DNA from 2 places in the Kitasatospora sp. NPDC057936 genome. Region 1 is predicted to be linked to the other one. Evidence: riboswitches for the same ligand, from Rfam matches in the RefSeq annotation. Region 1 holds a riboswitch; the other holds the start of a gene.
What was found. Region 1 has a riboswitch for cobalamin ahead of metE (5-methyltetrahydropteroyltriglutamate--homocysteine S-methyltransferase). Riboswitches for the same ligand answer to the same signal wherever they lie in the genome.
Positions count from the first base shown of each region.

Region 2: it holds a riboswitch for cobalamin, as region 1 does, so the genes downstream of both, ACFVU9_RS25000 (cobalamin biosynthesis protein) here and metE (5-methyltetrahydropteroyltriglutamate--homocysteine S-methyltransferase) in region 1, are expected to answer to the same signal.

Region 1 is NZ_JBHVPD010000058.1:29,363-34,293, reverse strand. It holds gene metE (5-methyltetrahydropteroyltriglutamate--homocysteine S-methyltransferase) at 1-2,193, opposite strand, end outside; cobalamin riboswitch at 2,345-2,582, opposite strand; gene ACFVU9_RS27165 (putative Ig domain-containing protein) at 2,758-4,758, opposite strand.
Region 2 is NZ_JBHVPD010000050.1:46,378-51,308, forward strand. It holds gene ACFVU9_RS24990 (alpha/beta hydrolase family protein) at 249-1,337, opposite strand; gene ACFVU9_RS24995 (helix-turn-helix domain-containing protein) at 1,531-2,226, opposite strand; cobalamin riboswitch at 2,478-2,622, shown strand; gene ACFVU9_RS25000 (cobalamin biosynthesis protein) at 2,724-3,686, shown strand; gene ACFVU9_RS25005 (cobyric acid synthase) at 3,683-4,931, shown strand, end outside.

The sequences.
Region 1 (4,931 bases):
CGGGATCGCCGCGAGGCCCGCGCGCAGCAGCGCCACGGCCTCCTCGGTGCTCGGCACGCGCGGGGAGTGGATGTCCCACACCCCCGGACCGACCTCGCGCGGGTAGCCCGCCCCGGCCAGTTCCCCGGCCACCTCCATGTGCGAGCGCGTCGCCTCCAGGGAGATGACGTCCGCGTCGAGCTCGTCGATCGCCGTCATGATCGCACCGAACTCGGCGTAGCACATGTGCGTGTGGATCTGGGTGTCGGCGCGGACGCCGGAGGTGGCGACGCGGAAGGCCTCCGTCGCCCAGTCCAGGTAGGCCAGGCGGCCGGCGGCCCGCAGCGGGAGGGTCTCGCGCAGGGCCGGCTCGTCGACCTGGACGACGGCCGCGCCGGCGGCCTCCAGGTCGGTGACCTCGTCGCGCAGGGCGAGGGCGACCTGGCGGGCGGTCTCGGCGAGCGGCTGGTCGTCGCGCACGAAGGACCAGGCGAGCATGGTGACCGGGCCCGTCAGCATGCCCTTGACCGGGCGGTCCGTCAGGCCTTGCGCGTAGCGGAACCAGTCGACGGTCATCGGGTACGGGCGGGAGATGTCCCCGGCCAGGACCGGCGGGCGGACGTAGCGCGTGCCGTAGGACTGCACCCAGCCGTGCCGGGTGGCGAGGTAGCCAGTGAGCTGCTCGGCGAAGTACTGGACCATGTCGTTGCGCTCGGGCTCGCCGTGGACGAGGACGTCGAGGCCCGCCTTCTCCTGGTAGGCGATGACCTCGCGGACCTCCGCCTCCATGCGCTCCCGGTAGGCGGCGGCGTCGATCCGTCCCGCGTTCAGGTCGGCGCGCGCGAGGCGCAGTTCGGTGGTCTGCGGGAAGGAGCCGATGGTGGTGGTCGGCAGCAGGGGGAGGCCGAGGCGGGCGCGCTGGGCCTCGGCGCGCTGCGGGTAGGCCTGGGCGCGGCGGGTGTCGTCGAGGGTGACGGCGGCGGAGCGGGCGCGGACGGCCGGGTCCCGGGTGATCGGCGAGCCGGCCCGGGAGGCGAGGTCGGCGCGGTTGGCGGCGAGGTCGGCGGTGATCGCCCCGGTGCCCTCGCGCAGGCCGCGGGCCAGCAGCGCCGCCTCCGCGGCCTTCTGCTTGGCGAAGGCGAGCCAGCGCAGGATCTGCGGGTCGACGTCGCGTTCGGCGGAGGCGTCGATCGGCACGTGCAGGAGGGAGCAGGACGGCGCGACGTCGACCCGGTCGGCGAGCCCGAGCAGGGTGGCCAGGGTGGCGAGCGACTGCTCCAGGTCGTTGATCCAGATGTTGCGCCCGTCGACCACGCCGGCCACCAGCCGCTTGCCCGGCAGCCCGCCGGCGGCGGCGAGGTCGTCCAGGTTGGCGGCGGCAGGTCCTGTGAAGTCCAGCGCCAGACCCTCGACCGGGGCCTTGGCGAGGACCGGGAGCGCCTCGCCCAGGCGGTCGAAGTAGCTCGCGACCAGCAGCTTCGGACGGTCGGTCAGCGTGCCCAGCTCGCGGTAGGCGCGGGCGGCGGCGTTGAGCTCGGCGGGGGTGCGGTCCTGGACGAGCGCGGGCTCGTCCAGCTGCACCCACTCGGCGCCGGCGGCCTGCAGAGCGGCGAGCAGCTCCGCGTACACGGGCAGCAGCCGGTCGAGCAGGGTGATCGGCCGGAAGTCGTCGTCGACGCCGGGGGCGGGCTTGGCCAGCAGCAGGTAGGTGACCGGCCCGACCAGCACCGGGCGGGCGGCGTGACCGAGCGCGAGGGCCTCCCGCAGTTCGCCGACCGCCTTGGCCGGATCGGCGGCGAAGGCCGTGCCCGGCCCCAACTCGGGTACCAGGTAGTGGTAGTTGGTGTCGAACCACTTGGTCATCTCCAGCGGCGCGACGTCCTGGGTGCCGCGCGCCATGGCGAAGTACCCGTCCAGCGGGTCGGCATCGACGGCGTCCCGGTGGCGGGACGGGATGGCGCCGACCGCGACGGTGGTGTCCAGCACGTGGTCGTAGAGCGAGAAGTCCCCGGTCGGGATCTCCTCGATGCCGGAGTCGGCGAGCTGCTGCCAGTTCCCCCGGCGCAGGTCGGCGGCGGTGGCGAGCAGCGTCTCGGCGGTGACGGCGCCCTTCCAGTACCCCTCGATCGCCTTCTTGAGCTCCCGGCCCCGGCCCTGGCGGGGGTAGCCGTACGCGGTGGCGAGGGTCGCCGCGGCTGCGGACTTCATGGTCAAGGGACTCTCCTTCGCGAGTCTGTCTCTCAAGTACCCGGCGACGGGACGAGGACGCGAAGGGATGACGCACCGGGCGAACCGCTGCACGGGCAGCTCCGCCTGGTGTGGTCGCCGACCCGCCCTCGAGGTCACCGGATGGCCGCGCGCGAACGGTCGCACGCGGGCAGCGGGCAGGTCTTCGGACTCGTGGGCACGGCCGGCCCTTGAAGGGCGGTCACCTACTGGCCGTCGCTTCCCAGACCCGGCCCGGGCCCAGTGCGTATGACGGCGGTCGTTCCCACTCACCGCTGCGGGGCAGTCCCGGACTGGCCAGTTGAAAGGCGTCACCGGGTTCCCTCTTGCGACGCCCCGCCTGGCGGACGGGGCGAACCAGCTGCACGGCCAGCCTACGGCCTATCCGCGGTCGCTTCGTCGGGGATTCGGCCATTCGTCCGGATGCTGAGACGACGTCAGGAGACGACGTCGGGATTCGGCGCCACCGCGGACGTGCCGGTGGGGCCGCAGTCGGCTGCGGCCCCACCTGTCGTACCTGTCGTACCTGTCGTACCTGTGGTGCTCGGTCGGTCAGGAGGCGTTGAGGGCCGTGTCGTCGATCACGAAGCTGGTCTGGAGCGAGGCGTCCTCGGTGCCGGTGAACTTGATGGTGACGCTCTGCCCGGCGAAGGAGGAGAGGTCGTAGGTGTGCAGGGTGTAGCCGTTGGCCGCGTTGACGTTGGAGAAGGTGGCCAGGGTGGTGGAGTTGGCCTGGACGGTGAGCTTGTCGTAGGCCGTGGTGCCGGTCTCGGCGGTGTCGATGTGCAGCCAGAAGCCGAGCGACGCCTTGCAGCCGGCCGGGATCGTGACGGTCTGGCTCAGGGTGTCGGTGTGGCTGCTGCCGTAGCCGTCGAGCCACGCCTTCCAGGAGCCGGAGCGGGCGGCCTCGCTCGCGGAGTTGTCGATCACGCCGGCGGTCGCGGTCCAGGGCGAGGCGCTACCCGTCTCGAAGCCCGGGTTGCCGAGCAGTTGGCCCGCACCGGTGCAGCCGCCGCCCTGGGCTGACACGGCCCAGGTGAAGCTCGTCGAACCGGAGGCGTTGGTGGCGTCCTTCGCCGTCACCGTCACGTTGTACGTGCCCGCCGTCGACGCCGTGCCGCTGATCAGGCCGCTGGAGGCGTCGATGGACAGCCCGGTCGGCAGGCCGCTCGCGCTGTACGTCAGGCTCTGGCCGGAGGCGGAGTCCGTCGCGCGGATCTGCAGGGAGGCGGCGCTGCCCGTGGTGGTGCTCTGGTTGCCCGGGTTGGTGACCGTCACGGTGTTGCCCGTGCTGGTGCCGGCCCGGAAGGCGGTCGGGCCGTTCGGCGTGCCGAGGCCGGTCGGGCCGTCGTAGCCGGAGCCCGCGGTGCACAGGTAGGACGGGGAGCAGGTGCCGTTGGCGCCGCTGGTCACGTCGTTGAGCGCACTCGTGTGCTGGTACGGGTACTGGGACGGGTAGTCGCTCGCGCCCGGGGTGCCGGCGTCGGCGTAGACGGCGGCGATGATCGGCGACGAGGCGCTGGTGCCGCCGTAGACGGCCCAGCCGCTGCCGCCGTAGGTCTGGTAGACGGCGACGCCGGTGGCCGGGTCGGCGACCGCGGACACGTCGGCGACGGTCCGGTTGGAGCAGCCGCTGTCGCTCTGCCAGCTCGGCTTGGGGTCGTAGGCCGAGCAGCCGGAGCCGGCGCCGTTGCCGCCCGAGCTGGAGCCCCAGACGGTCTCGTGCCAGCCGCGCGCGCTGGAGTCGCGGGTCAGCGAGGTGCCGCCGACGGCGGTGACGTACTGGGAGGCCGCCGGGTACTCGGTGCCGTAGCCGGAGTCGCCCGAGGACACGGTGATGGCGACGCCGGGGTGGTTGAAGTACTGGCTGTCCGAGGAGGTGTCGGTGGAGTCCTCGGGGCCGCCGTAGCTGTTGGACACGAACTTCGCGCCCTGGGCGACGGCCTGGTTGACGGCGGCGCCGAGGTCGGCCATGTTCGCCGAGCTCGCCTCGACCAGCAGGATGTGGGCGTTCGGGGCGGCGGCGGAGACCATGTCGACGTCGAGGGAGATCTCGCCCGCCCAACCGGTGTCGCCGGCCGGGTAGTTGGTGCCGCCGTTCTGGTCGATCTTCTTGAAGCAGCCGTTGGCGGTGGTGCACGCAGGCAGCCCGTACTGCGCGCGGTAGGTCGCCAGGTCGGACTCGGCGTTGGGGTCGTCGTTGGCGTCGACGATGGCGACGGTCTGCCCGGCGCCGCCGTTGGTCGACAGGCCGTAGGCGCTCTGCAGGTCGGTCGGCCCGAGGCCGGACGGGTTCACGTCGGGCGAGACCGCGCTGAGGGAGAACGCGTGCGGCTGCACCACGTCGGTGCGCACCAGGGCGTCGCAGGACTTCTGGTGACGCTGGGCCGGCTGGGCGCAGGAGTGCCTGACGTTCGCGCCGGAGGTGGCGGCCGTGGCGCCGGCCGGCGCCGCGACGGCGAGGCCGGCGGCCACCACGGCACCGACGGCGAGCGTCGCGGTGGTGGCGCGGAGTCCGCCGTGCCGCAGGGCGGTGTGGATGAGCTTGTGCAACGGAGCCCTCCCGGATGGGGGTCGGCCCCGGGCGTGCGGACACGCCGATGTGAGGCGGCGGGGTCGCGTGCAGGCCCGGGATGAGGGGGAAACGCGCACGTGCAAACGGCTGCCCGGGAGTTCGGTACGGCCGTGGGGCGTCGGCCCGACGGGGTGACGGAGGCCGTTCCGAG
Region 2 (4,931 bases), on a different contig from region 1:
AGGCGGGAATGCGCGCACCGGGCACGCCCGCCGGGAGTGCTCCGGGTGGATGCGGATCGGCCAGGTCGGCGAGGGCGGGACCGGTGGCGGAAATCGACCGCGCCGACTTCCCGTTCCGGCGGAATCGGCTTCCGGTGCCCGGGTGGCGCGCGATGACGGGTGGGGGGAATTGCAAGAACGGAGGAAGCGGGGGCCGGACCGGGGAATGACCGGCCGGAATGCCCCGGATTAACGGCAGCCGGTCCGGATCAGAGGAGGGGGGTGAGCCAGCGCCGGAGGAGTTCCGAGTAGTGCGCGGGGTCGGAGTTCCAGAGGGCGGTGTGGTCCGCGCCCGGGAAGGCCCGGAGGCTGACGACGTCGGGACGGGCCGTGGCGAGGTGCCGGGCGGCGCGGAACGGCGCGATCGGGTCGTCCGGGCTGTGCAGGACGAGGGTCGGCACGCGCAGGTCGGCCCCCTCGGCGAGGCGCGCGAAGTCGGCCAGGTCGACCCCGGTGCGGCCCTCCGCGGCCAGCGCGCCGAGCTCGGCGACCGGCCTGGAGTAGCCGGCCCGGACCGCGTCGCGGCGGGCGGTGGCGGGCAGGTCGAGCACCGGCGAGTCCAGGACGATCCCGGCGATCGCCCCCGCCCAGGCCGAACGGGCCGCGGCGTGCAGGCACATCGTGGCGCCCACCGACCAGCCGTAGAGGATCACCCGGCCGGCGCCGCTGTCGAGGGCGAGCCGCACGGCCGACTCCACGTCGCGCCACTCGGTCTCGCCGAAGTGGCCGAGCCCGTCCGGCGAGGCGGGGGCGCCCTGGTCGCCGCGGTAGGTGACGGCGAGGGCGGGCAGCGCCAGGCGCTGGAGGACGGGCAGCACGGGGAGCGTCTGGGCGCGGTCGGCGCCGGGGCCGTGCACGAGGACCACCCAGGTGCCGCGCTTGCCGTCCAGGCGCCAGGCGGGCATCGCGCCCAGCTCGCCGGCGACGGCGGTCTCGGTGAACGGGAGGCCGAGGGAGGTCGTCGGGTCGCCGAGGTGCACGCGCGGGGTGAAGCGGACCTCGGTGCCGGGCGTCAGGGTGCCCCGGTCGGCGCGGACCAGGCGGCGGGTGACGCCCTGTTCGTCGCTGTGCAGGATGTCGTCGACGACGGCGTGGCCGTCGCCGTCCCACTCCAGCGCCCAGCGGCCGGGGTGGAGGGCCGCGGGCGTCCGGTTGAAGGTGATCCGGCCGGCGGCGAGGCTCTGCACCAGGACGGGGCCGGACTCGAGCACGACGGTCTCCGGCCGCACGAGCCGCTCGGACGCCCGCCGGCCGACGACCAGCACGGCGACCCCGGTGCCGACGGCGGCTGCCGCCACGGCGGCTGCGGTTCCCCAACGCATATCGCTCCCCGCTCTGTGAGTCTGCTGGGGACAAGTTCACTGGCGGGTGGGAGCGGGGGCCAGTGGGATGGGCTGGACGGGGGACGGGGTGGGGGTGGCGGCTCCTGCGGAGAGCGGGGAGGCCGAGGCGGAGGCGGGGGCGGGGTGGGGACGGGGAGGCCGGGACGGGTCAGACCGGGATCTCCGTGTGGAGGCGGCCGAGGAGTTCCCAGAAGCGCGGGGCCAGGGGCCGGTCGCGCGGGGGCAGGGTGGGCGTCGCGGCGCCCCAGTGCGGGGAGGACACCTGGTGCTCCTGGTGCAGGGCCGTCAGGACGGTCGCGAGGTCGTCCTCGTGGACCGGCACGAGCCGCGCGACCGCCCGCAGGTGGGGCTGCCAGCGGCCGTCCACGCACCTGCGCAGCCGCTGGTCGAGCTCGGCGCCGCGGCCGGTCACCTCGACGAGTTCGGTGAGCCGCAGTCCGAGCACCTGGGCGAGCGCGTGCGTCCGCTCCTCGTCGCCGTCCCACGTCCCGGTGAGTTCGGCCTCCTGGTAGACGCGCAGGGCGACGCCGATGCGACGGGCGGCGGTGTCCTGGCTCAGTTCGCGGGCCACGCGGTGGTCGCGCAGGCGGGCCGGGCGGGTGCCCATGAGCTGCGCGGGCGGGCACCACAGGGCGCGGGCGAGGGCGATGAACTCCTCCTCGGTGGGGCGCAGCTCGCCGCTCTCCCAGGCGATGACGTGCGTGGGCAGCAGCCGGACGCCGTGTGCGGCCATGCCGCCGGCGACCTGTTCGGGGGTCAGGCCGAGCCCGGCGCGGTGGGCGCGGGCCGCGGCGGGCGAGAACGGCACCGGGGGCAGGGCGGGCGGAGGCTGTCTTCGTCGCATGTGAACGAACGCTAGGGCCGGTACGAACGGGCCCCCAGCCGCCGAACGCACGAAGCGCCGGGGAGGGCGCGCGCGGACCGCTGGAGGATCGCACAGGATGTCATGCCCCTGCGGCGGCAGTACTCGGAGGTAGTGACGGGGGCGTTCGGGGGCGCGCGCCGGGCCTCCCGCGTGTGACCAACCCCTCCGTGACCTCGGTTGACTCCCGGTTCGGCCGCGTGATGGGATCCCAGGGCCAAACGGAGGCATGCAGAGGAAGCCGGTGCGAGTCCGGCGCGGTCCCGCCACTGTCACCGGGGAGCACGGCCGGAACGACGCCACGGCGGACCGTCAGTCTTCGCTGACGTGCTGCTGGAAGGCTCCGGGGGTGCGTTCGACCCGGAAGCCAGGAGACTCTCGCCCCCGGTACGTCGATCCAGGGCGCGGACCCTGAGTGAGGACTCGCACGCGATGCAGGCTGCCCCGACCCGCCGAGCCCTCCCCTGTCCCCCTCCGTCGTGCGCCCGCTGACCCGCGCCGCCGCCTTCGCGGTCGGCGCCGTCGCGGGCTACCTGGCGGACGCCCGCTACGCCGATCCGCGCCGCGGCCACCCGGTGGCCGTCTTCGGCGGTGCGGCGACCCGCCTGGAGCGCCGGATGTGGCGCGACGACCGGGCCACCGGGGCCGCGTACACGGCGCTCTGCGTGGGCGCCGTCGCGGCGGGCGCGGTGGCGCTGGAGCGGACGGCCGGCCGCCGGCCGCTGGGGCGGGCCGCGCTGGCCGCCGCCGCGACCTGGACGGTGCTCGGCGGCACCTCGCTGACCCGGGAGGCGCGCACGATCGGCCGGGCGCTGGCCGCGGGCGACCTGCCCGCCGCCCGGGAGCGGCTGCCGCACCTGTGCGGGCGCGACCCGAGCGCGCTGGACGGGCAGCAGATCGCCCGCGCCGTCGTGGAGTCGGTGGCCGAGAACACCGCGGACGCCGTCGTGAACGCGCTGGCCTGGGGCGCCCTCGCCGGCACGCCCGGTCTGCTGGCCTTCCGCGCCGTCAACACGCTGGACGCGATGGTGGGTCACCGCTCGCCGCGCCACGCCCGGTTCGGCTGGGCCTCGGCCCGGCTGGACGACGTGGCGGGCTGGCCGGGCGCCCGGCTGACGGCGCTGCTGACGGTGGCCGCCGCGCCGCAGCCGCGGACGGCCTGGCGGGTGTGGCGGCGGGACGGTTCGGCGCATCCGAGCCCGAACGCGGGGCAGGCCGAGTCGGCGTTCGCGGGCGCCGTGGGCGTGCGGCTGGGCGGCACGCTGCAGTACGGCGAGCGCGTCGAGCACCGGCCGGTGCTGGGCGCGGAGCTGCGGCCGGTGACGGTGGACGACATCGAGCGGGCCTGCGCGCTGTCGCGGCGGGTGGGCGCGCTGGCGCTGGGTACGACGGTCGCGGGGCACGTCCTGCTGCGATCGCTGCTGAGGAGGGGAAGGGCATGACCAACGCGCTGCTGGTCGCGGGGACGACCTCGGACGCGGGCAAGAGCGTCGTCACGGCGGGCATCTGCCGGTGGCTGGCCCGCCGGGGCGTCCGGGTGGCGCCGTTCAAGGCGCAGAACATGTCGCTGAACTCGTTCGTGACGGCCGACGGCGCCGAGATCGGCCGGGCCCAGGCGATGCAGGCCCAGGCCGCCCGGGTGGAGCCGGAGGCGGCGATGAACCCGGTGCTGCTCAAGCCCGGCGCGGACGGCCGCAGCCAGGTGGTGCTGCTCGGCAGACCGGTCGCCGAGGTGGGCGCGCTGGACTACCGCGAGCGCAAGCCCGTCCTGCTGGAGCGCGCCCTGGAGTGCCTGGCGGACCTGCGCCGCCGGTACGACGTGGTGGTGTGCGAGGGCGCGGGCTCGCCCGCCGAGATCAACCTGCGCGACCGGGACATCGCCAACATGGGCCTGGCGACGGCCGCCCGGCTGCCCGTCGTGGTGGTCGGCGACATCGACCGGGGCGGCGTGTTCGCGGCGATGTACGGGACGCTGGCGCTGCTGTCCGAGGAGGACCAGCGGCACGTGGCCGGCTGGTTCGTCAACAAGTTCCGCGGGGACGCCCGGCTGCTGGCGCCCGGCCTGGAGATGCTGCACGGCCTGACCGGCCGTCCGGTGCTCGGCACGCTGCCGATGCTGCCGGGGCTGTGGCTGGACGCCGAGGACTCGCTGGACCTGTCGACGGTCGTGGACCGGGTCGACGGGCGCGGGCCGCTCGGGGCGGACGTGCTGCGGGTGGCCGTGGTGCGCTTCCCCCGGCTGTCGAACTTCACCGACCTGGACGCGCTGGCGCAGGAGCCCGGCGTGCTCGTCCGCTGGGCGACCCGGCCGGAGGAGCTCGCCGACGCCGACCTCGTCGTGCTGCCCGGCACCCGGGCCACCGTGGCCGACCTCGCCTGGCTGCGCGAGCGCGGGCTGGAGCCGGCGCTGCGGGCGCGGGCGGCGGCCGGGCTGCCGGTCCTCGGGGTGTGCGGCGGGTACCAGATGCTGGCGGGCTCGATCGTCGACGACGTCGAGTCCAAGGCCGGTGCCGTCGACGCGCTCGGCCTGCTGCCGACGCGCGTGCGGTTCGGCGTGGAGAAGGTGCTCGCCCGGCCGGTCGGCGAGGCCTACGGGCACCGCGTCGAGGGCTACGAGATCCACCACGGGGTGGTCGCCGTGGACGGCGGGGAGCCCTTCCTGGACGGATGCCGGGTGGGCTCGGTGT